DNA from 3 places in the Corynebacterium hindlerae genome. Region 1 is predicted to be linked to each of the others. Evidence: riboswitches for the same ligand, from Rfam matches in the RefSeq annotation. Region 1 holds a riboswitch; each other region holds the start of a gene.
The links. Region 1 has a riboswitch for cobalamin ahead of HW450_RS05155 (ABC transporter substrate-binding protein). Riboswitches for the same ligand answer to the same signal wherever they lie in the genome.
Positions count from the first base shown of each region.

Region 2: it holds a riboswitch for cobalamin, as region 1 does, so the genes downstream of both, metE (5-methyltetrahydropteroyltriglutamate--homocysteine S-methyltransferase) here and HW450_RS05155 (ABC transporter substrate-binding protein) in region 1, are expected to answer to the same signal.
Region 3: it holds a riboswitch for cobalamin, as region 1 does, so the genes downstream of both, HW450_RS12395 (energy-coupling factor ABC transporter permease) here and HW450_RS05155 (ABC transporter substrate-binding protein) in region 1, are expected to answer to the same signal.

Region 1 is NZ_CP059833.1:1,063,386-1,073,150, reverse strand. It holds gene rpsM (30S ribosomal protein S13) at 1-307, shown strand, start outside; gene rpsK (30S ribosomal protein S11) at 311-715, shown strand; gene rpsD (30S ribosomal protein S4) at 741-1,346, shown strand; gene HW450_RS05165 (DNA-directed RNA polymerase subunit alpha) at 1,443-2,459, shown strand; gene rplQ (50S ribosomal protein L17) at 2,525-3,046, shown strand; cobalamin riboswitch at 3,302-3,464, shown strand; gene HW450_RS05155 (ABC transporter substrate-binding protein) at 3,502-4,578, shown strand; gene HW450_RS05150 (FecCD family ABC transporter permease) at 4,650-5,651, shown strand; gene HW450_RS05145 (ABC transporter ATP-binding protein) at 5,648-6,430, shown strand; gene HW450_RS05140 (ferric iron reductase) at 6,634-7,371, shown strand; gene truA (tRNA pseudouridine(38-40) synthase TruA) at 7,384-8,250, shown strand; gene HW450_RS05130 (DUF6541 family protein) at 8,346-9,765, shown strand, end outside.
Region 2 is NZ_CP059833.1:143,901-153,665, reverse strand. It holds gene HW450_RS00725 (SDR family NAD(P)-dependent oxidoreductase) at 1-571, opposite strand, end outside; gene HW450_RS00720 (DUF5129 domain-containing protein) at 595-2,049, shown strand; gene metE (5-methyltetrahydropteroyltriglutamate--homocysteine S-methyltransferase) at 2,046-4,301, opposite strand; cobalamin riboswitch at 4,333-4,478, opposite strand; tRNA gene HW450_RS00710 (tRNA-Leu) at 4,907-4,992, opposite strand; gene HW450_RS00705 (ABC transporter transmembrane domain-containing protein) at 5,099-6,667, shown strand; gene HW450_RS00700 (ABC transporter ATP-binding protein) at 6,668-8,443, shown strand; gene HW450_RS00695 (YbhB/YbcL family Raf kinase inhibitor-like protein) at 8,457-8,993, shown strand; gene HW450_RS00690 (hypothetical protein) at 9,005-9,373, shown strand; gene HW450_RS00685 (quinone-dependent dihydroorotate dehydrogenase) at 9,370-9,765, opposite strand, start outside.
Region 3 is NZ_CP059833.1:2,567,537-2,577,301, reverse strand. It holds gene HW450_RS12410 (energy-coupling factor ABC transporter ATP-binding protein) at 1-282, opposite strand, end outside; gene HW450_RS12405 (CbiQ family ECF transporter T component) at 270-977, opposite strand; gene HW450_RS12400 (energy-coupling factor ABC transporter substrate-binding protein) at 978-1,280, opposite strand; gene HW450_RS12395 (energy-coupling factor ABC transporter permease) at 1,282-1,959, opposite strand; cobalamin riboswitch at 2,005-2,211, opposite strand; gene HW450_RS12390 (cysteine desulfurase family protein) at 2,211-3,308, opposite strand; gene HW450_RS12385 (electron transfer flavoprotein subunit alpha/FixB family protein) at 3,308-4,174, opposite strand; gene HW450_RS12380 (electron transfer flavoprotein subunit beta/FixA family protein) at 4,171-4,947, opposite strand; gene HW450_RS12375 (THUMP-like domain-containing protein) at 4,967-6,073, opposite strand; gene HW450_RS12370 (NUDIX hydrolase) at 6,067-6,828, opposite strand; gene HW450_RS12365 (ABC transporter ATP-binding protein) at 6,840-7,709, opposite strand; gene HW450_RS12360 (alpha-1,4-glucan--maltose-1-phosphate maltosyltransferase) at 7,759-9,762, shown strand; gene glgB (1,4-alpha-glucan branching protein GlgB) at 9,764-9,765, shown strand, end outside.

The DNA.
Region 1 (9,765 bases):
CATCTACGGCATCGGCCCAGCCCGTGCTGCCAAGCTGCTCGAAGAGACTGGCATCTCTCCTGACCTGCGCACCGACAACCTCACCGACGAGCAGATCGCTGCTCTGCGTGACGTTATCGAAGCCACCTGGAAGGTAGAGGGTGACCTCCGCCGTCAGGTTGCAGCCGACATCCGTCGCAAGATCGAGATCGGCTCCTACCAGGGTCTGCGTCACCGTCGTGGCCTCCCAGTTCGTGGTCAGCGCACCAAGACCAACGCTCGTACGCGTAAGGGTCCTAAGAAGACGATCGCAGGAAAGAAGAAGTAAGAAATGCCTCCTAAAGCACGCACTGGCGCGCGCCGCACTGGCCGTCGCGTCGTAAAGAAGAATGTGGCGCAGGGCGCCGCATACATCAAGTCCACCTTCAACAACACCATCGTGTCCATCACGGACCCATCCGGTGCTGTTATCTCCTGGGCTTCCTCTGGCCACGTCGGATTCAAGGGCTCCCGTAAGTCCACTCCGTTCGCTGCTCAGCTGGCTGCCGAGAACGCTGCTCGCAAGGCAATGGAGCACGGCATGAAGAAGGTCGACGTCTACGTCAAGGGCCCAGGCTCTGGTCGTGAGACTGCAATCCGTTCCCTGTCCACCGCGGGTCTTGAGGTTGGTTCCATCACCGACGTCACCCCACAGCCACACAATGGCTGCCGTCCGCCTAAGCGCCGTCGCGTTTAATCAGGGAAAGGAAGAGTAACAAACTATGGCTCGTTATACCGGCCCTGTAACCCGTAAATCCCGCCGCCTCCGTGTCGACCTCGTCGGCGGAGACATGGCATTCGAGCGTCGCCCATACCCTCCGGGACAGGCTGGCCGCGCTCGCATCAAGGAGTCTGAGTACCTCCTCCAGCTGCAGGAGAAGCAGAAGGCTCGCTTCACCTACGGCGTCATGGAGAAGCAGTTCCGTCGCTACTACGCTGAAGCAAACCGTCGCCCAGGCAAGACCGGCGACAACCTGATGATCCTGCTCGAGGGTCGTCTGGACAACGTTGTTTACCGTGCAGGCCTTGCACGCACCCGTCGTCAGGCACGCCAGCTTGTCTCCCACGGTCACTTCACCGTGAACGGCAAGAAGGTCAACGTTCCTTCTTTCCAGGTTTCTCAGTACGACATCATCGATGTTCGTGAGAAGTCCCGCAAGATGATCTGGTTCGAAGAGGCTCAGGATAACCTCGTCGACGCAGTCGTCCCAGCATGGCTGCAGGTCGTTCCATCCACCCTGCGCATTCTCGTGCACCAGCTGCCAGAGCGCGCTCAGATCGACGTTCCAATCCAGGAACAGCTCATCGTCGAGTTCTACTCCAAGTAATCTTTCGCTTTTCGCCACCAACCTGGTGGCGGCAAGCACCACAGTCCATAACTGCCTACTGGCGTCAAATAGCGGGCGTCACATAAGGAGAAGTTCATGCTCATTTCACAGCGTCCAACGCTCACCGAGGAATACGTTGACGAAGCACGCTCTCGCTTCATCATCGAACCACTGGAGCCAGGTTTCGGCTACACCCTCGGTAACTCGCTGCGTCGTACCCTGCTGTCTTCCATCCCTGGTGCAGCAGTGACCAGCGTCAAGATCGACGGTGTGCTCCACGAGTTCACCACCATCGGTGGCGTGAAGGAAGATGTTTCCGACATCATCCTGAACATCAAGGGCATTGTGCTGTCCTCTGACTCTGACGAGCCAGTGGTCATGTACCTGAGCAAGTCTGGCGAAGGCGTCGTCACCGCAGGTGACATTCAGCCTCCAGCGGGTGTGGAGATCCACAACCCGGATCTGCACATCGCTACCCTCAACGAGCAGGGACGCCTGGACATCGAACTGGTTGTTGAGCGTGGCCGCGGCTACGTCCCAGCAACCCTCAACGCTGGCGGTGGCGAGATCGGTCGCATTCCTGTTGACCAGATCTACTCCCCAGTGCTCAAGGTCAGCTACAAGGTGGAAGCTACTCGTGTTGAGCAGCGCACCGACTTTGACAAGCTGATCATCGATGTCGAGACGAAGAACTCCATCTCCGCACGTGATGCCCTTGCTTCCGCAGGCAAGACCCTGGTTGAACTGTTCGGCCTCGCACGCGAGCTGAACACCGCAGCCGAAGGTATCGAGATTGGCCCATCTCCACAGGAGACTGAGCACATCGCAGCCTACGGCATGGCTATTGAGGATCTGAACTTCTCCGTTCGCTCCTACAACTGCCTGAAGCGTCAGGAAATCCACACCGTCGGTGAGCTCGCTGAGTGCACCGAATCAGACCTGCTGGATATCCGCAACTTTGGCCAGAAGTCCATCAACGAGGTCAAGATCAAGCTCGCCGGCTTGGGTCTGACCCTGAAGGACGCTCCGGAAGACTTCGACCCAACCCAGATCGAAGGCTACGACGCCGAAACCGGCGAGTTCATCGACTTTGACCCGGAAGATTCTGAGTAAAACGCCCTAAGGCTTCCGCCATCCGGGAGCCTGCGCTCATAAACCTGTACACGAGGAGTACAACAATGCCTACCCCTAAGAAGGGCGCCCGTCTCGGCGGTTCGGCTAACAACCAGCGTAAGATCCTGTCTAACCTGGCTGCTCAGCTGATCGAGCACGGCGCAATCAAGACCACCGATGCCAAAGCAAAGGTTCTGCGTCCATACGTAGAGAAGATCATCACCAAAGCTAAGGCCGGCACCATTGCTGACCGACGCAACGTAGCTAAGCTCATCACGAACAAGGAAGTTGTTGCTTACCTGTTCAACGAGCTGGCTCCTAAGTTCGAGAACCGTGCTGGTGGCTACACCCGCATCATCAAGCTGGAGAACCGTAAGGGCGACAACGCTCCTATGGCCCAGATCTCCCTGGTCCTCGAAGAGACCGTTTCCGCTGAAGCTACCCGCGCAGCCCGCGCAGCTGCTTCCAAGAAGGCTGAAGAAGCTCCTGTAGAGGACGCTCCAGAGGTCGAGGCAGACACCGCTACTGACGCAGCTGCTGAAGCTGAGGCAGTAGAGGCCGAAGCCGAGGAGAAGTCCGAGAAGTAATTCTCAGCTCCTGAAAAGCCGTCCCGTCATGAACGTCGGGGCGGCTTTTTGTTGTGTGTGGGTGGGGTTTTCTGTAAAACCCGGGAAGTGAACCTCGGGTTTCGGGCTAGAAATGCCAAATTAGCAAAAGTGAAGCCTGGAAAGTTGCCGAGATCCGGGAAATGCTTCCCGGGGATTGTAGGGGAGGTCTGTGAGGCTAAAAGATTAATTGGTGCCTCTCGTTCAAAAGCCTCTCTTTTATCCGGTATGGTGAAAGCGCTGGTCCTTAACGGGGGTTGATTTCCGTATGAGGCATGAAGAGGGGAATCTGGTGCAAATCCAGAACTGTCCCGCAACGGTAAAAGGAACATAACTAGAGGCGTTGATCACTCAATTATGTGCCTTGAGTCCGAGTACCTGCCAGCGGCAGACGTCTATAGGCGCTGCTTGATAGTTTGGACCGAGGAGTCACACAAGTGAAAAATTCTCCGCACCGGATTATCGGTGTTCTTGCTAGTTTGATACTGGCTATTTCTGCATGCTCTGCGCCAACTGTTTCGACACCTCAAGGCGTCGATAAGCAGGTGCAGGTTACAGATGACGCTGGCCGCACAATTACCTTTGACGAACCCGTTGACGAGATTGTTGTTGCGAACCGCTACAACAGTGAGTTGATTCGTGCGATGGGACACATTGAGAAGGTTGTATCTGTGGACACCAATACCGCGCAGGACCGCGCGTATTGGTCGCAGTTCGATCCGGACAACGTTATTGGTAAGGGGCAGAGCAACCTCAATATCGAGAAAATCATTTCCTTGCACCCGGATGCACTAGTGCTGCCCAAAAATGCTGACTACGAAAGTTATGCAGAGCAACTTGAGCCAGCTGGAATTAAGGTCGTTGTTGTCACCGGGTGGGATAACAAAGCTTTGGACAAGCAAATCGATATCTTGGGGCAGCTGTTTAACGACAAACCTGCAGCAGAAGAACTGATCAAGTTTTATGAAGAAACTCTCGCTTTGGTGAAGGAAAGAGTAGAAAAAGCACCTGAAAGGAAAACCGTGTATTGGGAATACGGTGACCCGTTCACCACGGCATTCCCGGGTACATCCAACGACGGGTGGCATAACATGATCGTTAATGCTGGTGGCGTCAACATTTTCGCAGATCAGCCAGCTACGGGCGATACAGTAGATCCAGAGTATATCCTGCAGACCAACCCCGACCTGATCCTAAAAGTAACTTCCGGTGGTGCACTGAAGAACACCGGTGTGTACACGCCGCCGGCTGATACTGAGTTCCCAAGCATCGCCGAGGAAATGATGGCCCGACCTGGTTGGAACAACCTCAACGCTGTGGCTAATGATCAGTTGTACTTTATGACTGGTTTCCTAGGGGGTGGCCTCGGCAAGGCTATTGGCACTGTATACGTGGCAAAATGGCTATACCCAGAGCAAATGGCTGATGTGAATCCAGATGACTTTTTCAACCGCTGGCTGGAACTACAAAACGCGAAGCCGGTAGACGGACACACATACCACGCCCACCACTAGTAATGGCACAACGGGCGAATTCATCAGTTAACCGCGAGCTACGGCGAAGAGCACTGAAATCCAGTGGTATCTTGGTTTTCTTCACTATCGCGATGCTCGCGGTTTCCTGGATATCGGTAACTAATGGCGTAGCGGGGTTCAATTCTATTGAGCTCTTGGCCACCCTACTTCCTCCTGGGTGGTTGCCTGCGCGCACTTTGGATTACGGCGAATGGGTCATTTTTTCAGGAATTCGACTCCCTCGGGCCATCATTGCAATCATCGCAGGGGCTGGACTCGCGCTGTGTGGCGCCGTGATGCAGATCATCACCCGAAATCCGATGGCAAGTCCGTTTACCACTGGAATATCAAACGCTGCAGCCTTCGGTGCCGGGATGGCCATTTTCTTTGGCTTGACTATCGCAGGGTCCCAAGGAGTAGCTATCACGTTGTGCGCCTTTGTTGCGGCGGCCGCGTGTTCGATAGTGGTAGTCAGTATCTCTGCTGGTGCGCATCGGGGTGCGGCTGCGTTGATCCTGGCAGGTATCGCACTTAGCTACCTGTTTTCCGCACTAACCTCCGGACTTCAGTATGTGGCCAACGAACAGAAGCTCGGTCCCATCCTGTATTGGGCTTTTGGTGATTTAGGGCGAGCTACTTGGCAACACATCGGTTACTTGACAGTTATCGTCACTATCGGTTTAGCGTATGTGCTGATCAATGGCGGGAAATTAGCCCGATTAGCGCTCGGAGACGAAGCAGCGTTAGCGTTAGGAACGCCAGTGCGCCGGATCCGGGTAGAGTCTGGGATCTGGGTTACCGTTATCTCTGCATCAATTATCAGCGTGACTGGGGTTATTGGGTTTGTCGGGTTGGTCGCACCTCATTTGGCATCTATGATTATCGGACATGACGAGCGGGTTCGTATGCCTTTGACAGCATTGATCGGTGGGCTTCTCCTGCTTCTGGCAGACCTGGCAGGCAGAACCGTTGTCAGCCCTGTAATTATTCCGGTAGGAATCATGGTTTCGCTCGTCGGTGTTCCCATGTTTCTTTGGCTCATTTTACGAGAAAATCGCAAGGAACTGCGATGACGATCACGGGATTAGCAGTAAAAGGACTTGCAGTAAGGCATAGCCGAAAAGGGGTGCTGGTCTTGCGTGATGCGACGCTTACAGTTCCTTCCGGTCAGGTAACGGGCATTATCGGGCCAAATGGTGCGGGAAAATCGACGCTGTTAAAAGCAGTGTGCGGTATTTTGCGTCCAGCATCGGGTGCAGTGTCGATCGGGGAAATAGATGTATTGAAGCTAAAACCTCGGGTTCGAGCAACGCACATCGGATATGTCCCGCAACAAGCTGAAACTTCGGGGAACGAACTGACGGTTTACACCGCGCTGGCTTTAGGTGCGGACGAAAAGGAAGCTCGGTACGACATTAAGCAGGCAGTGCTTGGTGTAGCACATCAGCTTGATCTTTCTGACCTGCTGTTTCGGAAAGTGAGGGAGTTATCTGGTGGCCAAATTCAGCGTGTACTCATCGGGCGTGCCCTGGTGCGTGACACTGAGTGCATATTACTAGATGAGCCAGTAAACAATTTAGATTTGCACTATCAAGTAGAGATTATGCATCTGCTCCGTCATCTTGCTCATGACTGTGGAAAAGCTATTGCTGTGGTGTTGCATGACATGAACCTGGCGGGCACTTATTGTGACCGGCTCGCCGTGGTAGCTGATGGGACGATACAACACTCCGGTGATGTAGCTGATGTGCTAACGGCTGATGTGGTGAGGGCACTATTCGGGGATGTCGCAGATGTGAGTCATTTCGGGCGACCATGGCGTGCGGTACTGCCGAAACGAGAAGGAAGCTAACAATGGTCGCTGATACCCATCGGCGGGGCGGCTTTTTGTTGTGTGTGGGTGGGGTTTTCTGTAAAACCCGGGAAGTGAACCTCGGGTTTCGGGCTAGAAATGCCAAATTAGCAAAAGTGAAGCCTGGAAAGTTGCCGAGATCCGGGAAATGCTTCCCGGGGATTGCAGGGGAGGCGAGCAACGAACAGTGAAGGAATCTAACAGTGATTGCTGACATCAATCGGCTAGGCGGTGCGTTTAGCGTCCGGGTGGAGCCTTTTCGACAAGAGGATTTTGTGGCGAGCAGGCTGTGTGATCCCACATTGCCCGATGCTGCAACAATGGTGGGCGCTCATGCTGCCGTGCGAGGACTTGAGCCAAATCGTTTCGCTGGTTCATTGGTTTTCCAGCGTTATTGCCACCGGGTTTGCGGTGCAGCTGTGGCGGCGTTGGTGTTGCATGACAGCGTGCTGGATGTATCCATGCCTAACTGTGCGATGCGGTTTCGGGAGGGGAGTCCCGATACGTTGATTCTGAAGAACCTAGACGTGCGGCCGGTCGCGGATCCGAAAGCTGTCGTTGATATGACGGTCGGGCAGCATCTTGAGCCGTTGGCACAAGTGATTTCGAAGGTGAGTGGCCCTGGGATGCCAAATTTGTGGGGGAATATGGCAGCGGGGTTTGCGGGGGCGTTTCGTAAACTTTCGTTGCAGGCACATAATTCTGCGGAGCTGGCTCGGGTGCGGGCGCTTGCGGAGCAGGTGGCGGCTGCACACCCGAAGTTGGAAAGGGGTGGGAGCTATCGGCTCGTGACACTGGGGGAGAAAACCCAGCTCCAGTTTGAGCGGACATCGTGTTGCCATTGGTATGCGGCGAAGGATGGGAAGTATTGTTCGTGGTGTAGCAAGATTTCGCCTCAGGAGCGGCAGCAGCGTTTCCTGCAGTTGCTTCAAGACCAGTAAGATAGCTTCATCATGGACAGCTCAGATTCAGTGAAACTTCGCCTCGACCTTGCCTATGATGGCACCGATTTCCACGGGTGGGCTCGACAGGTTCCGAAGGAGGGCGAGCCGGAGTTACGCACCGTGCAGCAGGTGCTGGAGGACACGCTGACGATGGTGCTGCGGGAGCCGATTCAGCTGACTGTGGCTGGGCGCACGGATGCTGGGGTGCACGCTCGGGGACAGGTAGCGCACTTTAGCGTCGGTAAGCAGGCGTTGGCGCAGCGCACGATCGATGGTGATCCGTCGCGACTTGTTCGTCGGTTGGCGCGCTTGCTGCCGGATGACATTCGCGTTCAGAGGTGTGGTGTTGTCCCAGAGGAATTCGATGCCAGGTTTTCGGCGCTGCGCCGTCACTACGTGTATCGGGTGAGCGCTGATCCCGCTGGGGCGTTGCCGACCAGGGCTCGTGACACGGCGCATTGGCCAAAGCCGGTGGATCTGGCGAAGATGCAGGCAGCAGCTGATGTTCTGGTGGGGTTGCATGATTTTGCGGCACTGTGCAAAGCGAAGCCAAATGCGACGACGGTGCGGGACTTGGAAGTATTCCAGTGGCATGATGTGTCCACTGCGGAGGAGCCACTGTTGTACGAAGCCCATGTGAGTGCTGACGCGTTCTGCTGGTCGATGGTGCGATCGCTGGTGGGGACGTGTCTGACAGTGGGCGAGGGACGCCGCGATACTGGGTTTGTCGCGGGGCTGCTCACGATGGACAAGCGTTGTTCCGAAGTGCCAGTGGCGCCGGCGCATGGGTTGTCGTTGGTGGGGGTGGACTACCCGGCGGATAGTGATTTGCAGGCGCGGGCGGAGGCGACACGCGGGCTGCGGACTCTTCCGTGACCTGTGACAGCGCGCCCTTGCCGGGGATTACCCCCGACATGGCCTAAGATTACTGAGGTTAATACGGCGCAAAATGTGAAGGTGGGTTAATGGGTATGGTCAGCGCAGCAGCGATAGCAGTTGCGGTGTTCACCGTTCCAGGCTTGATTGTTGCGTGGCTATCGGGTGCGCGTGGCCAGTGGGCTGTTGCGGCGTCACTCCCAGCGACCTTCGGCATTTATGGTCTGGCGGCGTGGGCGTTTGGCCTCACCACCATTACGTTTAACGCGAAGTCGGTGGCGCTGTTTACCGCTGGTCTCGCGCTGTTGGCGTTGGTGTGGAATGGCGCATTTTTTGCTTACCGACGTCGCCGCGCCGCCCGCCTCACCACCGAAGGCGACGACACGCAGCCTGCACCGCGGCGTGACTGGCGCACCGGAACCCTCCTGGATCCCACCTGGATACTGCCGGGCCTCGGTATGGCCGGTGGGATTGCGTACATTTTGCACAGGTCGCTGCAGTTACTCGGATATGCCGCTGGGAAGATGGATAGCATTTTCCAGGGCTGGGATGTGCACTGGCATGCCAGCGTGGTGCGCTACGCGGTGGAAACGGGTATCGTTTCGCCGACCCGCATGGGTGAGCTGCAAAACACTGAGACCCTGGCAAAGATGTACTACCCGACGGCATGGCACGCAGGGGCGGCTCTGCTGGCAGAGCTGGCGAACATCTCACCGATCGCAGCGACGAATCTCACCGGCATCGTCATTCCAGCTGTGGCGTTCCCGATCTCTGTGGGGCTGATTGCCTGGCGTCTGATCGGGCGCCGGGGGATCACAGCGCAAATCGCAGCTGCGTTGGCACCACTCATTGTTGGTGGCTTCCCGGTCCTCCACTGGATTGGCCTCTACGTGGGGGCCTGGCCTTATGTGGCGGCGGTCGCGACAAGTGGCATCGTGTTGGCCCTGTTCATGACGGTTCCTTATAGCCCGATCCGCAGTTTCCTCGCTGCGCTCGCGTTCATTGGAATGGTGCAGATGCACCCTTCCGCGGCGACAATCGTGGTACTCGGGTTGGCGCTGTGGTGGCTGCTGTATTTGCTGTGGGTGCCTGCGCGTAAGCCCGCCAGTGTGAAGGGACATATTGGCTGGAGGCTTCGCGACGTCGCATTGCTCGGCGTTACCGGCCTGGTTGGAGTGGTGGCGCTGCTGCCACAGATCCTCATTGGCGCGGAGCAATCTGAGGAAGTGAAAGCTTTCACCGCCACCGAGGACTTGAGCCTGGTGGAGGCCTGGAAGACTGCGATCTTCATGAACACCCGGCACGCTGTTTCCTTCGAGCTGAATGTGTCCCCGTGGGTGTGGATCGCTGGCGCAGGCGCAGTGGTGCTCGTGCTGTGGCGTCGTAACCTGTGGGCCCCGGTGTTCTGGTTCCTTAGTGTGTGCTTCACCGTTAACTCACTGCGTCCATTTGGCAACACGTGGGGCAAATACTTTGAGATGATCGGTGCGCTGCACTACAACACCGGGCACCGTC
Region 2 (9,765 bases), 920 kb from region 1:
ACCGACGGGCCGCATCGCGCGGGAAACGGGTGGTGATGGTGAGGTCGGCGCCGTCGCGAAGCAGCTTGAGCGCAATATACATCCCGATCTTCGCCCGCCCGCCGGTGAGCACCGCCCGCCGGCCTGTGAGGTCTACCCGGGCGTCTCTGCGGGCCCGGTTGTCCGCTGCGCAGTCGGGGCACAGTTGGTGATGAAACGAATCGACCAGCGTGTACGGCTGTTTGCACACATAGCAGTTCTGCGATCGGTACAGCTTCCCGGCCCAACCATGTGGGGTGGCGACAGCTCCTCGTTCGAGAACGACGGGTTCGGAACCCGCGGGGCGCACGAGGATCCCGGCGGTTTCGTCGTCGATACGCTGCGGGTTGGCGGTGGCGGTGCGCGCGAGCACGGCAGCGTCTGCTTTACGACGCCGCTGCTTGGCCGCCGCCCGCCGCTGGCGCTTGACCTCCTTGAAAAGCTTTCCGACAGCCCGTTGCAGCGTCACAGAATCCGGGGAAGTGGGATCCAACGAGCCTGCTTCCTCAAGAACGCGGAGGCAGGTACGTAAATCAGCGGGGTCGATACTCATAGATTTAAGACTATAGTCGTGGCATGAGCGCATTATCACCGGCAAAGATTGCAGGGGCTGCCCTCGTCGCGGGACTCACACTAGGTACCGGCGCGGGCCTGGCCACGTTCCTATCCATCGACCCACCACAACGCGCTGACTACGCGATATCCGCTCCCACCCAGCGGGGGATAGCGAACACCCAAGTCCACGACCCTGACAATGTGCTGAGCGATGAAGACGAAGCGCGCATGCTGCGGGACGCCGAGCGCATCGAAGCACCCACCACGGTGCAACAACTCCACTACATCGTCTTCGCGCGCAACAAAGACAACGTCAATGACTCCGTCGAGAACTTCCTCCGTGACCACCACCCAGACCTCATCGGTGACGACCATTTCGCCGACGGCACCTTGTTTGTCGGGGTTGGGTTAAATCCGCGACAGGCGTTCGTTTTCGCAGGTGAAGACGTCGCTGATGTGCTCGATCTGCGGTCTGGCAACCACCTCGACGCGGCTGTCAACGCCATCAAGCCAGGAGTGAAGGACGGCAACATCCCTGCCGGGCTGTTCGCTGGGGCTAATGAAGCCTCCGACATTGCTGGCCTCGCCGAGGCTCGCTACGACAATGCTGTCGAGAACCGCGTCGGTGCTGGACTCGGTGCCGGGGTAGGGGTCGGTGGCGTCGCAGCTGCCGTCGTCGGTATCGGAGGGGCCGCACGTCGCAGCCGCGAAATGAAACTGGCCAAGGCCCGCGAAAACCTCGCCTTTATTTCAAAGGAGTACGGCTCCTTGGGGCAGCGCCTTGATGGCATCGACATCCGCGCCAATTCGCTCACCTCACCGCTCGCTCACGCCACGATGCGCGACGAATGGGCAGAGGTTCGCGATCGATTCCTGACCATGCACAGCCAAGTGGACAGCTTCGGCGGTCTCACTGCCTCCGACGAGCCGAAGCAGATCCTCGCCAACGCCGACCGAATCAACACCGCCGCCGAGACCGCACGGCAAGTAGGCACCGCGGAGCAGAACATCGATACAATTTTCCGCATCGAGCACGGCGACGTCGATGTTCGGCAGGTTGAGGCCACAGCCCTACGCTCCGACATTGTCGCAGCTCAAGCCGAGGTTAAGAATACCAACTCCGGGCTGTACCAGAGCCTAAGCCAAGCCCGCGCCACCGCTGACGCACTGGTAGATGAGCCCGCTGCCCCTGACTTCCTGGAGCGATACACCGGGCTGCTGAAGGATTACCAGGCAGCCCTCGCGGTACTAAAGGCTCAGCAGTTTAGCGATGCCAAAGAAGTGGAGCAGCTCCGAGCCCCCAAGGTCTACGAGCGTGACTACCGCCCGGGCTACGGCTACTCGGACTTCGTGCCGTTCTGGGCCATGCAAAGCTGGCACAACAACAACGTCGCTGCGCAGCAGTCCTCGTCGAGCAACACGAACACATCATTCAGCTCTGGGTTTTCCGGGGCAGGGGGCTCGTCTAGTTTCTAAACGCGCGCCTTGTGGGCAGCTTTTACCAGCACCTCTAGGCTGGCAGTCGTCTCCTCCCAGCCTCGGGTTTTGAGGCCACAGTCAGGATTGACCCAGAGCAGTTGGGGATCAATGGAATCGAGTGCTGCCTCTAGCAGTTGATCCACTTCCTCTTGGCGCGGCACACGAGGGGAGTGGATATCCCACACACCCGGACCAATGCCCATGTCAAAGCCGGATTCCTTGAGGGCTTTCAGCACTTGCATACCGTTACGGGCAGCTTCGATACTGGTAACGTCTGCGTCGAGGTCGCTAACTGTATCAATGAGTTCATTGAACTCGGAGTAGCACATGTGGGTGTGTATTTGAATATTGCTCGGTGCATCACCCGTAGCCAGACGGAAACTTCCCACGGCCCACTTAAGGTATGCAGCCTGCTTTTCTTTGCGTAGTGGCAGTAATTCTCGAATAGCCGGTTCATCGACCTGGATGATTACTGCACCCGCTGCAATGAGATCAGCTATTTCATCGCGTAGGGCAAGCGCTACCTGATCAGCGGTATCACCAAGCGGTTGGTCGTCCCGCACAAAGCTCCACGCCAGCATGGTGACCGGGCCGGTGAGCATGCCTTTCACTGGCTTGTCTGTGAGGCTTTGGGCCACATTGTACCACTGAACAGTCATTGGTTCGGTGCGTCGTACATCGCCGGAGATGATCGGAGGACGTACGCATCGGGAACCGTAGCTTTGCACCCAGCCGTGGCTAGTCGCAATATACCCCTGCAGTTGCTCACTAAAATACTGCACCATGTCGTTTCGCTCTGGCTCGCCATGAACTAGGACATCCAGCCCCAGTTTGCTCTGAGCCTCAATCACGGTGGAAATTTCGTCGACCATGGCTTGCTGGTACTCGGCGTCGGTAAGTTCTGCGACACGCCACTGCGCCCGGGCACGCCTAATCTCCTGCGTTTGTGGGAAAGAGCCGATAGTCGTCGTCGGAAGCGGTGGCAAGTCGAGAGTTGCGAGCTGCGTTTGCCGACGCTCCTCCCGCGATGCTCGTTGCCGATCAGCATCCGTTACTGCTGCAATTCGTTCCCGAACCTGAGCATCATGCGTCAACTCCGACTGCGCGCGATCCTGCAATGCCGTTCGCGCCGCTGCAAAAAACTCCGAGACATCTTCGCCCTGCAACGCTGCTGCAAGTGCAGCCACTTCGGCCACCTTTTCTTTACCAAAGGCTAGCCAATCTTGGATCTGCCCAAGATCCTCTTTATCAAGGCTATAAGGGACATGGAGGAGGGAGGCGCTGGTGGACACCGCGACTGGGCCTCGTGCAGCCAGTTGTTTCAGAGTGTCAAGTGCCTCATCAAGATTAGTACGCCACACATTGCGGCCGTCCACCACACCGGCAACCAGGAGTTCCTCACCAGTCCAATGCGGCAGCTCCGCCGAGCCGGCAACAAGATCAACACCGATTGCGGTGACCCCGGTTCCGCTGAGTGTCTCCACAGCCTGATCACCGTCTTCAAAATAGGTTTGAACCAGGATCTTCACTGCGGGCAGGCTACCCCCGAGAGTTTCATAGCCTGCTCGCACCCGGCTAAGCACCGCTGCCGGAAGATCAGTGACCAAAGCTGGCTCATCAATCTGCACCCATTCGACACCACTACCGCCAATACGCTTGAGGAGCTCACGGTAGATAGCGAACAGCTCCTCCAGATGATCAAGCGGATCAGATCCATCGGTGGTACGGGCAAGATTGAGATAGGTTAAAGGACCGATAATCACAGGTCGGACTGCAACGCCGAACTTGTCGATTTGATGCCGGAGATCGGCCAAAAACGCATCATCGTCTAGCGAAAAGACAGTATCAGCAGACAGCTCGGGCACAATGTAGTGGTAGTTAGTATCGAACCACTTAGTTAATGCCGACGCCGGAAAATCTACCGATCCCCGTGCTGTGGCAAAGTAACGATCGATAAAACTAGGCAGCGCGTCTCCTTCGTAATCCGCAATAGTGGATACGCGGTGGGGGAGGACTCCAAGTAGCGCCGTGGTGTCAAGTATCGCGTCATAGAACGATTTACCTGCAAAAGGAACCGCCTCGATTCCCGCAGCAAGTAAGTCAGCCGTGTAGGTGTCTGTGAGTTGCGTCGCCACCTCGGCTAGTTCATCGCCAGAGATTTTCTTGTTCCAGTAGCCTTCAAGGGCTTTTTTCAATTCACGATTAGGGCCAATTCGTGGCACACCAGCAATGGTCGCGTGGAAGGTCATAATTCTCTTGATCCTCGTCAGTCGAATTTGTCGGACAAATAACCCAGCGGCAGGTAATCGGACTTAACACGAAGAGTCTGGGAGACAACCACAGAGTTTTTCGATGCATACCGTTGCGGGACAGCTCCGGATTCTCACCGGATTCCCCTGCTTTTTACCGCACAATCTCCACACGTTCCCTAACAGGGGTGATGTGGCGCATTGTGTTGCAAAACACTGGTGAAGCAAATTAGAACACTAGACAGCTTAGTCTGTCAAATGTGGGGTGCTTGGTTTGCAGATCTACACACAACGGGACCCACATTCAGAGCCAACTATCAGAGTGCGCCTTGTTATGCCGGAAAACCGGGAATGCCATCTCCAACGCAAGATCGATCACCCCCACAAAACCCGGGAAGCGTTCCCCGGGTTTTGGCGATTTTTCAGGCTTCACACCTGCTATTTCACTGATTTCGGCCCAAGATCCGGGGAATGCTTCCCGGGTTTTAGCAAGAAACTTCGGGGCCATGACGGGTGAAGTGACAACACAAAAGCGCCGCCCGGGCACACATTTCGCTACTTAACGCAAAAACCCCAGTTCCAAAGAACTGGGGTTTTAAAAACTGTGCCCGAGGGGGGACTTGAACCCCCACGTCCATTAGTAGGACACTAGCACCTCAAGCTAGCGCGTCTGCCATTCCGCCACCCGGGCTGGGTGTTTGTCAGCCTCTCGGCTGGGCACTCGTAAACAATAGCCCGACTAGACTTGAATTAACAAATCAGCAGGTTAATTGCACTTTGTGGTAGGTTTGTCTGTCATGTTCACCCATCCGTCGAAAGTGCCGCCACGTATGCGGTCATGGGCGTGGTTTGTTCCGGAGCACCCACCGGAAGCTGCTCCCATTCTGTCTGGCCAACAGCGTGGTTTTCAGGTTGCGTTAACGGCTCTCGGGAGCCACCGCCGGGCCGTTATTGCCCTGGCCATCGCGTGGTTCTCGTCATCGATGATGTCCGCACTGATTTCTCGGATCGTGGGTTTCGCCGTGGACAAGGTGGTACCCTTTGCAGACATCACGCTGCTAGTTTCTTCCGTCACGGCAATCGTGCTCACGATGACGATCATGTTCTTCGTCGACGCAACAGGTGATTCGCTCACCACGCTTTCCATCAGCCGGGTGGCGCACGACATGCGGTTGGAGCTGGTGCAGCGACTCGTGAGGGGACACAGTACTAAAACTCCGGGCGAGATCCTTAACACCGTTGACGAGGATGCCCAACAGGTGGGGGATGTTAAGCAGATCCTCAACTTCCCGCTAGTGATGGTGGGCTATCTAGCGTCGACCATTATCATCGTCGCGCAGTTTTCATGGCAGCTCGCATCGCTGATGTTCCTCGGCGGTGTCGGCACTGCGGTTGCAAGCTACTTCACAGGTAAAGCGATCGCGAAGATTTCGCGGTCTCGTCGCGCCGCCGAGGCTGCGTCAATTTCGCTGGCGACGGATTACGCCCAGGGTTCCCGGGTGCTAAAGGGGTTGGGCGCGGTGGAACGAGCCGAGGAAAAATTCACCCAGAAAGCAACGGACGCGCTCAGCCTGATGCTCGACGACGCCCGGATCTTCGCGCTCACCAACTTCCTCCGCCAGCTCATCCCGTTGCTAGCGAACATCGCAGTGTTGGGATGCGCGGGCTGGTTCGCAGTGCGAGGAAGCATCACTCCCGGTGAGTTCTTCACGGTGACGCTGGTAGCACCCCCAGCGCTAACGGTAATGGGTTTTGCATTGGGGTTCCTCACCGACTACTGGGCACGCGCCGTCGCTAGCTCAGGCCGGGTGCTGGAGCTGGCCGAGACCACTGCCATCACCGCGCAGCATGGCGACCTCATCACTCCGACACGCACCGGTCTCGAAGTGTGGCTAACGGACACTCCAGCGGCCCGCGACGCGGCACGGAGCGAGCTCGCCACCATGGCCGCCATCCAAGTGCCACACAGCGCAAACATCTTCGAGGGCACGCTCGCGGACAACATTGATCCGACCGGCTCTGCCACCAAGGTCAAGGAAGCACTCGAGGCCGCGGCCTGCGAGGACATCATCCGACGCCTCGGTGGATTCAGCCCGAATGGTGAGCTGCCGGAAGCTGCGATTGGCGAGGCCGGACTGAACCTGTCTGGCGGCCAGCGCCAACGAGTAGCTCTCGCACGCGTCCTGGCGCTCGACCCCGACGTGCTCGTCCTCGATGACCCAACAACCGGCCTGGACGCCGTCACGTTGGACAACGTCGCCTGCGCCACGAAACAGCTGCGGGAAGGAAAACTCACCATTGTTTTGACCACGTCCCGCGGTTGGGTGAGCGTGGCCGATCGGATCGTGAAGAAAGGGGAGCGATAGATGGCAGATTTCCAGCATCCGGCGTCGTTAAGCGAGTGCGGCCGTTATCTCGGCAGCCTCCCGTCCCGCCCGAGGCGCTCCTGGTGGCTGCTGGCCACAGTCGTGTTCGCCGTGACGCTCACCGCCATGATGGGCACCTCCGTGGCGATCGGCAAGCTTGTCGACGCCATCACCGGCCGCTCCTTACCCCTCATCGGGACCGGGACGAACGCATACGTGTGGCTCATGGCGCTCATTGCGCTCGGGCTGACGCTGGAAGCTGCTGGCCGCGCGCTCGCCCAGTGGGTAATGCTCTCTCGCGCCCGACGACTCAGCGTTGACCTGCGCATTTCTGCTATGTCAGCGACGCTGCGGGCACCCATTCCTACCATCATGGAGCTGGGTACCGGCAACGTGATTTCACGGCTGACCAAGGACATTGATACCGCAATCCGCATGGTCAACGCCATTGGCTCGCGGGTGGTCATCACCGCGCTGATGTTCCCCTTCACTTTCGTTTCCCTCGCGTTCGTACATTGGAGCTACTGCATCGCGTTTGTTGGTGTGGGCCTGCTGCTGTATCCCGTCGCGGTACGTAACATCGCGCTGCTTCCAGCTGCCTCAAACAAGGTCGCCGACGCCGACGCAACGCGCAACAACCAGCTGCTGGACACCATCCGTGGCCTGCCGACGCTGCGGGCCCTGGGGCTAGAGGAGTGGGCGCACAACCGCTTGCAGCGTTCCTCGTGGAATGCGGTGAATACCACGGCCGCCCGCGAACCCCTGTTCAATAGGCTGACGATGCACGGAACAGCTGCCTACGCGCTGCTCGTGCTCAGCGGCCTCCTGCTGTCCACGCTCCTGGTCCACCGCGAAGCCTTGACCATCGGGGAGGCAACCACCGCGATGCTGTTGATCTCCCGCATGGAAGTGCACCTGTTCAACGTGATGTATTTCTCCGGCGAGATCCAAAACGCCTTGACCTGCCTGGGGCGCGCGGTAGCCCTGGCTCAGCTGCGCACCACCTCTGAAGCCAGTGACCCCGCACCGATCGACGCCTGCCCTGATGTCGAGATCCGAGACCTCGAATTTTGCTATCCCGGTGGCGCGCCCGTTCTGTCCGACATCACCATCACGTTCCGCGGCGGCACCACCACCGCACTCGTCGGTGCTTCCGGTGCCGGGAAATCCACGCTTGCGGGGCTGATCGCCGGATTGCAACGGCCAACAACCGGCCAGATCCTGGTCGGCGGCGTCGATACGGCCAGCGTCCCCGACAACTGGACCGCCCGCCACGTGGCCCTCATCAGCCAGGAAGTGCACCTGTTCGCCGGCACGCTTGCCGACGACCTCCGCCTCGCCGCCCCAAGTGCCTCCGATTCCCAACTGCTCGAGGCCTTGGAAAAAGTGGGTCTGATTCCAGGAACCACACATTGGCACCGCTGGCTCCCGGCAGGGCTCGATACCAAGGTCGGTGCCGGAGCTGAAGAACTCTCTCCCGAGGTACAGCAGCAGATTTCGCTGGCGCGCATGATCTTGCTCGACCCACCAGTGCTCATTATGGATGAGGCCACCGCCGAAGCCGGCAGTGACAACGCCCGAGCTTTGGAACAGGCAGCCACGAAGGTGGCGCGCGGTCGCACCTCACTCGTGGTGGCGCACCGGCTGGATCAAGCCCGAGTTGCGGATCGGATCATTGTGATGGAGCAGGGCCGGATCATCGAGGACGGCACCCACGACAGCTTGCTCGCGCTGGGTGGAAAATACGCACAGCTGTATGAGAAGTGGGAATCTTAGGTATAAGGGAAGTATGACTTCCTACATTGATTCTCGTTTTCCCGGCCCTGATCCTTACGCACCTCTAGGGGATAAACCCAGCTTCCCCTTGAGCTCCTCCGACTTCGTTGACGGGGGCACCTTCAAACCTGAGCAGCTCGGCGGCAACGATGTCTCGCCTCAGCTGCAGTGGTCTGATCTGCCTGAAGGCACCAAATCTCTCGCCATCACCTGCTTCGACCCAGACGCGCCGACTGCTTCTGGTTTCTGGCACTGGGCAGTATTCAACATCCCCGCCACCGTCACCGAGGTTCCCTCAGGTGCTGGCGATGAAACCCTGGGTGGAATCGAAGGCGTCGTCACCCTCAAGGGTGATTCCGGTAAGCGCGGCTACTACGGTCCCCAGCCACCAGCAGGCCACGCGCCGCACCGCTACCTGTTTGCTGTCCACGCCCTGGATGTGGAGAAGCTCGACATCCCTGAGGATGCTACCCCCACGGTGCTGGGCTTCAATCTGTACTTCCACACCCTCGGGCGCGCTATTACGTGGGGCTGGCACGAAAACCACTAAGATCACCCGCTATGAGTGATCTTCCCGTCGCCATCCGCTTCGGCGGAGCTTTCGTCGCCATCGCCATCGTCTTAGCGATCTTCACCTTCGTGGCTGTGGTCACGGAGGGTTTCCTGGTGCCATTCCAGGTCACACCGCGTTTTCTTCTCATCGTGGTGGCCGGGGCACTCGTCGGAGGCTTTGGCATGGCGGCTCCCGGACAGCCACGCTCCGTATGGAGCGTGTTCGCGCTTGCTGTGGCGCTATTGCTCGTCGTGGGTGGCCGGTTCATTCCAAATGAGCCGCTATATGTGATGGAGCAGTGGTGGTTGCCTGCCTACGCCATCGCAGCCCTGCTGTGTAGCCTGGTCCTACGCCGAGCAGCTATCCCACGTAGCTAGAACTTCTGACAGCCCACGGCCTCGGAGATATTACTGAACCCGTGTTCCCGCAGCCTCGCTGCGATTCCCAGGTGGATGTCGCGGATCCAATCCGGACCACCGTAGATGAACGGGGTGTAGCCCTGCAGCAGCGTTGCACCGGAGGCGATGCGTTTCCAAGCCTCCTCCGGGGTGGTGATGCCACCAACCGAGATCAGCACCAGCTGAGATCCCACCCGCGCGTACAACCGTTGCAGCACCTCCAGGGATCGTGCTGCGACTGGGGCTCCGGAGATACCGCCGGCGCCCATTGCCGTTACCTCAGCAGCTGGCGTCGTTAATCCGTCCCGGGAAATAGTGGTGTTAGTGGCCACGATGCCAGCAAGCCCCAACTCCACCGCGAGGTCAGCGAC
Region 3 (9,765 bases), 1.2 Mb from region 1:
GGTGGCGAAGATTTGTTCATCGGGTTCCTGCAGCACAAGCTGCACATTGCGGCGCACATGGTCCCGGCCGCGCCTGGTGTACTCCATCGGCGTGTCATCGAGCAAAACCGTGCCAGATTGAGGCTGCCACGCCCCCGCTAACAGCTTGAGCAGCGTGGACTTCCCGGAGCCATTCGCACCGAGGATCGCGAGGCGTTCCCCCGCTGCCACGGCTAGGTCGACCCCGTTCAGCACAGGCTGATCGTGGGAAAAAGTCAGGTCACGGGTCTCTAGAACAGACATAATAAACTCATCACAATCACGGCGCCGCAGGCACGGAGCCAGTTCACGGGGCGCGCCACAGTACGCACTTTCATCGCGGTGGGATCCGCCCGCAGTTCCAATCCTTCTTGCAGCGCCCGAGCCCTGGCAAAGGACAGCACAAATAGCGACGCTGCTTGGCCCGCAACCGAACCCACCCACCGGCGGGTACTGCTATGCCCGAGCCGGGCGGCCTGGGCCTCCCACATCGTCTTCGCCGTCACCACCAGGGCACCCACCAGGCGGTATATCAGGCCCGTGACGTGCACGAGCGACTCCGGAAGGTGCCGACGACGCGCGAACATGAGGATCTCGGACATCGGGGTGGTCAGCGCAAACAACATGGTGATTCCCATGCCCACCACGGACCTAGCCAACACCTCACCGGCGTGCGCCACCCCTCCTGGGACCATGATCAACCCGCCGGAGGTAATGGAGAAAATGAGCGGGCCGAGGCCCAGCGCGATGAACGTCGCCGGGGCCCCGACCAGACCCAGGTACAGTTTCCAGTTGATCCCAGCAGCGACCGCCATCACCAAGGTGATAGCGGCGATCACTGCGAGTTTGATACCGGAAACCGAGATCGCAATAAACAGCAGTACGATGAGCAGGCTTTTTTCGCCCACATTCACGTGCGCCCAGCGGCTCCTAGCAGCGGCTAGTTCCAGGGCATTCATTTAGACAGCAGCAGATTCCTCAGCACGCTGGGTACGGCCACGGAACACACCGAGGACATAACCGAGCAGGCCAGCACCAAGACCAGCTTGCAGCGCGAACCGGCCGGACTCCACTTCTCCTGGCAGTTCACCAGCAACAGATTCGAACCATGGTTCATAATCAGGGTTAGCCTCTTCCACCAAGGTTTCCGCACCCGCGTCGGTGCCCACGAATTGTTCTTCAGCGTCCGGGTCACCGAAATTGAAGAACATCGGGAACATGATCAGAACGCCGGCCACGATGACCAAAACTAGGTTCTTCATTTTAGGCTGCCACCATCTCTCGCTTCGGGGCAGCCACAGGGATGCCCAGAACGGTCAGTTCCTTCTTCGCGATCTGACGCAGGCTGCGGAAGATCAGCACGGACACGATGCCTTCCACGATGGACAGTGGCACCTGAGTTGGGGCGTACAGCGCCAGGAAGGTTCCGGCGGCGTTAGCGAAACCAGCAGCATGGTGTGCTGCCGCCAACTGCAGCGCGGTAACGCAGTAGGTGGCGAAGTTGCCGAGGAATGCAGCGGAGAACATGGCCAGCTCAGGGGACTTGGATCCCAGGAGCTTCCACACCGCGTACGCTACCCACGGGCCCACGATCGCCATGGAGAACACGTTTGCCCCCAGGGTGGTGAGGCCACCGTGCGCCAGCAAAATTGCTTGGAACAGCAGGACAATGGTACCGATGAACGCCATCACCGGTGGTTTGAACAACACCGCTCCGAGGCCAGTGCCGGTGGGGTGGGAGGAAGAACCGGTCACGGACGGGATCTTCAACGCGCTCAGCACGAAGGTAAAAGCACCGGCAGCACCCAACAGCATGCCGGTTTCTGGACGTTCCTTGATCTGTTTGTTGACTGCGTAAGCACCATAAACAACAAAGGGGGTGGCAGCCGCACCCCAGGCTACGCAATGCTCGACGGGGAGAAATCCCTCGGCAATATGCATGACAATCTTCTTTCCAACTTTAGGTCCGTCCATCTCGCGAACCTGTATGAGTAGGCCACTGCAATCGGTCTCCTGGCTTAGCTTCCACGCTGAAAACCTCGCGCACGTCCTTCCCACCCGTGATGCCAACAGGAAGTGAACACGCGCAGCGCCGACAGGTGAAAGCCACCTGTCCTAAGAAGCAATACAGTGACGAGGACCGCTGCCGGATTCTCACCGGCATTCCCGTACATTGCAGCGGATTCAGATTATCAGATTGCCATTCCCGCTTCTCGGGCTTGACGGGCTATTCCCCCCAAGTGGGCTAGTAAAAACTCGACTTCATCCGACGTGGTTGTCCGACCGAGGGTCAGCCGCAAGGCGCCCCGCGCCACCTCCTCAGGCACCCCCATGGCGAGCAGGACGTGGCTCGCGCGGTTCACGCCACTCGCACACGCCGATCCCGTGGACGCCGCCACTCCGAGCATGTCTAAAAGCATGATCAGGCTGTCGCCTTCGGCCCCTGGGAAAGAAACGTGCAGGTGTCCCGGTAGGAGGTCGCCCGTTGAATGGATGACTGCGCCGTCGATAAGCTCGATGCCTGCGCGGAGCCGATCACGCAGCTCGGACAGCCGTGCCTGTTCTGTGTCGATCTCCGCCACTGCCTCGCGCAAAGCCGCTGCCGTTGCCACGGCTCCCGCCACGTCGATGGTGCCGGGGCGGATCCCTCGCTGCTGGCCGCCACCGTACAGGGTGGGTGCCAGCCCGGAGCGGCGCGCCAGCAGGATCCCGACGCCCCTCGGCCCGCCGAACTTGTGCGCAGAGGCAGCCAGTGTGGTGGCGCCGAGCGAAGCAAAGGACACAGGGATGTGCCCCACTGCCTGCACCGCGTCCACATGTACCGGGGTCTGCCCCGCTGCCTCAACCAGCTCATGGACCGGCTGGAGGATGCCCGTTTCGTTGTTCGCCCACATGCAGGTGGCCAGGGCCGCAGGCTCGGCCAATGGCTCGAAGGAGGACACCCGTCCGTCGGTAAGTGGCAGCATCGCAACGTCCGCGCCAAGGGCCGCCACGGTTTCCAGCACCGCCGGGTGTTCGATCTCGGTGGAGACCACGCGGCTAAGCTCCGACTGCCGAAACAGGCCCTGAATGGCCAGGTTGTCGGCCTCAGTACCGGAACCGGTGAAAATGACTTCGATCGGCTCGCAGTCCAGCAGGGAGGCCACCGCTTCCCGGGCCTCGGATAACGCCCGGTTCGCCGCCCTCCCCGCCGCGTACTGGCCGGCGGGGTTGAGAAACTCGGAGGCCGCTAGCCAGGCATCTCGCGCTACCTGGCGGATCGGTGTGGTAGCAGCGTGATCGAAATACACTAGAACTTCTTCAGCAGCTCAGGGATGATGTCTTCCACGTCGCCGACGACACCGAGGTCGGCGATCTTAAAGATCGGGGCGTCCTCGTCGTTGTTCACAGCGATGATCTTCTTCGAGGTCTGCATACCCGAGGTGTGCTGGATGGCTCCCGAGATACCGAGCGCGATGTATAGATCTGGCGACACCGTCACACCGGTTTGTCCCACCTGGTACTGAGCTGGGTACTGGCCGTCGTCGACCGCGTCGCGGGTGGCACCCACGGCGCCGCCCAGGGCGTCGGCAAGCGGCTCAACGTACTCTGCGAAGCCACTCTCGCCGACGCCGCGCCCACCAGACACCACGACCTTAGCGGTCGCCAGTTCAGGGCGCTCCCCCTCAACAGCCGGGGTGAAGCCAGTTACTTGAGCATCCATAACGCCAGCTGCTGGGAGTTCCATGGTGGTCACCGCACCGGAACCGGGGTGTACCGGGGTGACAGAGCCGGGGCGGATGGTGTAGATCGGGCTGGTGCCACCCACCGCTGCGGTGCCGGAGATGGTGTCGCCGAAGATGGACAGTTGCGCGGTACGGTCCGCGTTGATGCCCACCACGTTGGTGAGCACGCCGGAGGCGAGACGGGCAGCGAGACGACCGGCGATCTCGTTGCCCACGGAGTCCGCGAGCAGCACAATCGGCTGCGGGTTCTGGGCCGCGAGCATGGACAGCGCATCCACCGCCGGCATCACTACGCGCCCCTCGGCGGAGCAGCGGACAATGTTGGCGGGGTACTGTTCCTCGTCAAAGGACACGACGGTGACATCGCCCAGCACCTGGGCAGCCGCGATCAGTTCCAGGGTGTGGGACCCTGCTGCGAGTACGTACGTCACTTGATGGCCTCCTGAATGAACTGGTAGATGCGCTCTGCGCCGTCGGTGTACACCATTTCCCCACCGTCGCGCTCCGGGCGTGGCTCAGCTGCGGTGACAGCCGTTGCGGCGTTGGCCAGTCCCACTTGCGAAGGGTCGACCCCCACTTCCGCCAGGGTGAGCACGGCAATGTCGGCTTTCTTTGCAGCCATGATGCCCTTGAAATTAGGGAACCGCGGCTTGTCCGTCTTTTCTGTCACAGAGATCAGCGCCGGCAACGACGCCTGCAGCTGGTAGGAGCCTTCTGGGGCTTCCTTGACTCCCGAGACCACGCCGTCGGCTACGGCAACGGAGGACAGGTTCGTGAGCGATGGAATCTGACGGTACTCCGCGAGGATTCCCGGCAGCGCCCCCATCGCGCCGTCGGACGAGGCGTTCCCGGCGACGATCAGCTGGACATCACCCAGAGTATTGATCGCGCTGGTCAGGGCCCACGCCGTGCCGAGCACGTCGGATCCGGCAAGGGCGGCGTCGGAAAGCAGCACGGCCTTGTCCGCCCCCATCGCGAGCGCCTTCCGCAGCGCCTCCTGCGCCCGGAATGGGCCAGCGGATAGTGCGATTACCTCGTGTCCGGGGTTCGCTTCGCGGATGCGTAGTGCCTGCTCCACGGCGTATTCGTTGATTTCGTCGATAACCTCATCGACGCCCTCGCGGTGGAGGGTGAAGTCCTCATTCAGTGTCTTTGTTGACCAGGTGTCCGGCACATTCTTTACCAGGACCACAATAGCGGGCATCGTTCCTCCGTTTCGTTTTTTACGATCCTACCCCGCGCGCCCCACAGATGAACGCCACCCCCTGGGACCCGATCCGCGTCACCACGACGGCCATCGGACGCTCCCCACGCGGCCGCAATTTCTTGCGCAGCGCATCCGGATCAATGTCCACCCCACGCACCAAAATCTCCAGCGAGCCCGGCTGAAACGACGCGAGAGCACCCTTCAACTTCTTCAGCGGCACCTGTTCCAGGATCGGGAACCCGGTGTAGCCGTCCGGAATCCGGTCGCCGGTGAGGTATGCGATGCGCTCGTCCAGCATCCACAGTCCCTCGCGCACCGCGAACTGGCGCACGAGCCCGGCGCGCACGATCGCGCCGTCGGGGTCAATAAGGTAGGTGCCGTGCGGAGCGGCGAGTTCGTCGGCGGACGGGAGGGCATCGCTGAGCTTATCGACGCCCCTGCCCCGAATCACCACGGCCTCCCGGGTGATCCCGCCAGCCAGCCCCGGAGTGTAAAGGCAGGCTTCCTTGACCCCGCCGTCGACGCTGACCACGGAGACCAGCCCCTCCCAGGAGGTGTAATCGATACCGGGAGCGCACTTGATGGCTGCCTCGCCGGAAATGGTCGCCAGCAGGTCAGGCAGGGGCGGGATCAGGTCCTGCGGCGCGGTGATGCGTCGGCCGCCAGCCCGCCGGGCGGGATCGGCGATGACCACATCGGCGGTCATGGCCGGGCGCAGAGCGTCGGCCTGGAAAAAGTGGCCGGTTACGTTGGCTTTAGCCATGATCAGGCGTGGCAGCGACAGGTCGGAGCCGAAGTACTCGAGTCCGGCCGCCGCGGAGCCTTCGGTGCCGATGGAGCAGGTGACGTCGTGGACGCGGGGGCTGCCGAGCACCTCACGGATTCGGTCGAATCTCACCTGGGCCACGGGCAGTGGGGTGGCTTGCTGGGCGCTGTCACTGTCGGCGTACCAGTGGGTCGGAAGTTTCCCGCCTGCGCGGGCATCAAGGAGCTCGGCGACGGCGCGGGAGAACTCGCCGTGTTCTTTCTTAAGCAGCGTGGCCCGCTTGAATGGGTCGGTTTCCGGGCAGGGGTCGATGGTGCGTGAGGTGAGGTAGCGGGCTTCGTCGAGGTTGATCAAAATCGCTCCGGCAGGTCTCCGTAGAGAAAGAATTCATCGAAGAACGGGTCGTCGGGGTCTCCGATGATCGGGGTCATATCCACGTTGATGAGGGAGGCTTCCAAATCCGCCACGGTGTGGAATTCAGTGAGGGCGGTCAGCTGCGCCCAGGTTGGAATGACCAGGCGCAGCAGCCCAGTTTTCCAACCACCCAAGATCACGGAGGGCAGGAACCAGCCGGTGGAGGCAGCTTCCCGGGTGGCGCCGTCTGGCATTTGCCCGAGCGGTGCTTGGGCCACGAAAGAGAAGGCATCAAATTTCGGTGCCACTGGCCCCGGCCCCACCCAACGAGCGAAGGGATACAGCAGGTCTGTGGCCACAGTCAGATCGTTGTCGTGGAGGAAATCGGTGAAAGCCAGTTCGTGATTTTCCAGCAGCGGGCGGGCGTAGTGGTACTGCACGGCGTCAGAGACCAGCTCGCCGGTGCGGTGCCGGGCTAGGAGGATTCCGGTTTCCTCGAATACTTCCCGGACGGCAGCCATCACCAGGCCGTGCGCGATGGCTGGCTCGATCTGCAGCAGTGTGCTCCACCGCTGCGCCTCCACCCCATCGCCGTCACCGAGGTCTCGTTCATCGAGCACACCACCGGGGAAAACGGTGGTGTTGGGGAACGTGGGCATCTCAGCGACGCGCTCCTGCACGTACACTTCCATGCCGAGTGCGCTGTCGCGGACGAGGAGCACTGTTGCTGCGAGCTTGGCGCCACGGATTCCTTCCATAGCTAGCGATTCTAGCCCGCCCGGTGGCGACCCCGCCCACGGATTCGGCGGGCAAAGTATCGGCCGTCGATGCGATCCACCTGAATCTGCTGGTGGAAAGTCGTGGTCAGGTTTTCGCTCGTCAACACATCATCAATGAGTCCTTGAGCGACGATCTTCCCCTCGTCCAGCAGCATCGCGTGCGTGAATCCGAATGGGATTTCTTCCACGTGGTGGGTGATCATGACAATGGCGGGCGCATCCGCGTCCAGGGCAAGTTCCCCGAGATACCCCACCAGGTCTTCCCTACCGCCCAAGTCGAGTCCGGCACCCGGTTCGTCGAGAAGCAGCAGCTCCGGGTTGGTCATGAGCGCGCGGGCGATCAGCACGCGTTTGCGTTCGCCTTCCGAAAGCGTGCCCCAGGTTCGTTTGGTTAGGTGCATCGCACCGACGCGCTCCAGGATGTCCATGGCTTGATCGAAGTCCATCTGGTCGTATTCTTCGCGCCAGCGCCCCAGGATGGCGTAGGCGGCGGACACCACCAAGTCCTCTACCGTCTCGTCCTTGGGGATGCGGCTGCCGAGCGCAGCGGAGGAGACACCGATCATGGTGCGCAGGTCGCGCATGTCGGTCTTGCCGACGCGCTCCCCCATGATGTGGGCGCTACCCCCGGACGGGTATTCTTCGGCGCCCGCTAAGCGCATGAGGGTGGTCTTGCCCGCACCGTTTGGACCAATGATCACCCACCGCTCGTCAAGCTCAACCTGCCAGGACAGTGGCCCCAGCAACGTGCGGTTATTCCGCACAAAGGTGACGTCGGCAAAGTCAATGATCAAATCTGGGTTGTATTCGCTCACCCCACCATCATGGATCACAACTGGGTTGCCGTGTGCGATCGACACTGCTCACCTACTCTGGACTGAGTACTGTACAAGCGCGAAAGGATTTGTGATGACCGGACGACTCGGCATCGACGACGTACGCCCTAACGTGGCCGGCGGGGCCCCTTCCAAAGCGGTAGTTGGCGAAGTGATCCCAGTGTTCGCACTGGCGTGGCGCGAGGGTCACGACGTGATCTCCGCAACTCTCAACGTCAAGGGGCCAGAGAATTCCGCTGTTGCTGCAAAGACGATGCGTACCATCATGTCCCGCGGCGAGGACCCTGACCAGGTGCATGGGATTTTCGTTCCCGATGTTCCGGGCGATTGGACCATCCGCGTCGATGTGTGGAGCGATCCGATCGCCACCTGGAAGCACAATGTCACCGCCAAGATCGAGGCCGGCCAGGGCGAGGCCGAACTGACTAATGACATTGAGATCGGCGCCCAGCTCTTCGAGCGGGTGGCCGCCGGCGCCCCGAAGGAGCACCGCGACACGCTGCAAGACGTCTCCGATTCGTTGCGGTCCACCGGCGATCTGCGCGCCCGCGTAGCACCGGCCTTCACCAAGGAAGTTTCCAGCATCCTGAGCATGCACCCACTGCGGGATCTGCTGACCCGTGGCCAGACGAGTACTGTGCGGGTGGAGCGTCGGAAAGCGCTCGTGAGCTCGTGGTATGAATTCTTCCCTCGTTCCACCGGCGGCTGGGATGCGGATGGCAACCCAGTGCACGGCACCTTCGCCACCGCCGCTGCCGAGCTGGATCGCGTGAAGCGAATGGGCTTTGACACCGTCTACTTCCCACCTATCCACCCGATCGGCGAGATCAACCGCAAGGGCCGCAACAACACCCTGACCCCATCGGCCACGGACGTCGGATCCCCGTGGGCCATTGGCTCCAAGGATGGCGGCCATGACGCCGTCCACCCGAAGCTCGGCACCCTCGAGGACTTTGACGCGCTGATCGCTCGCGCCCGCGAGCTGGACATCGAAATCGCGCTGGACCTGGCGTTGCAGTGCGCGCCCGACCACCCGTGGGCGGCGGAGCACCCAGAGTGGTTCACGGTGCTTCCCGACGGCACCATCGCCTACGCCGAGAACCCACCAAAAAAGTACCAGGACATTTACCCGCTGAACTTCGACAATGACCAAAAGGGCATTTATGAGGAAATTCTGCGGGTGGTGCTGTTCTGGGTCAACCGGGGCGTGACCACGTTCCGAGTGGACAACCCGCACACCAAGCCAGCGAACTTCTGGGAGTGGCTGATCGATACCGTTCACGTCGATCACCCAGAGGTGATTTTCTTGGCAGAGGCCTTCACCCGACGGCCACGGCTGTACGGCCTGGCCAAGGCTGGTTTCTCCCAGTCTTACACTTACTTCACCTGGCAGACCTCCAAGAGGGAGCTGACGGAGTTCGCCACTGAGATCGCGAACATGGCGGACATCTCCCGCCCGAACCTGTTCGTAAACACCCCGGACATTCTGCATGAATCCCTGCAGAAGGGTGGTCCAGGTATGTTCGCGATCCGCGCCGTGCTGGCAGCCACCATGTCCCCGCTGTGGGGCGTGTACTCCGGCTACGAGCTGTTCGAGAGTGTCCCGGTGAAGGAAGGATCCGAGGAGTACCTCGATTCGGAAAAATACGAGCTGCGCCCCCGCGTGTACGGCGAGAACTCCCTGGAGAGCTTCATTACGCTGCTCAACCGGATCCGCCGGGAGCAGCCTGCGCTGCAGCAGTTGCGTAACATTCACTTCCACGACACTGACAACGATCAGATCCTTGCCTACTCCAAGGTGGACGCCTTGACGGGCAACTGCATCCTCGTGGTTGTGAACCTTGATTCTTTCAATGCTCAAGGGGCCACGGTGCGTCTTGATCTGACTAAACTCGGTGTCACCGGCACCTTCCCGGTGCATGATCTGGTGACCGGCGCCAGCTACACGTGGGGTTCCGACAATTATGTGGAACTGCGCCCGTGGGACGACGTCGCGCACATTTTTGTGCTGCCTGAGGTCCCGGAAGAGCGGCGCGAGGCCCTCGCCTGGCGCGAAGTAACTGAGTACAGGAGCTGATAT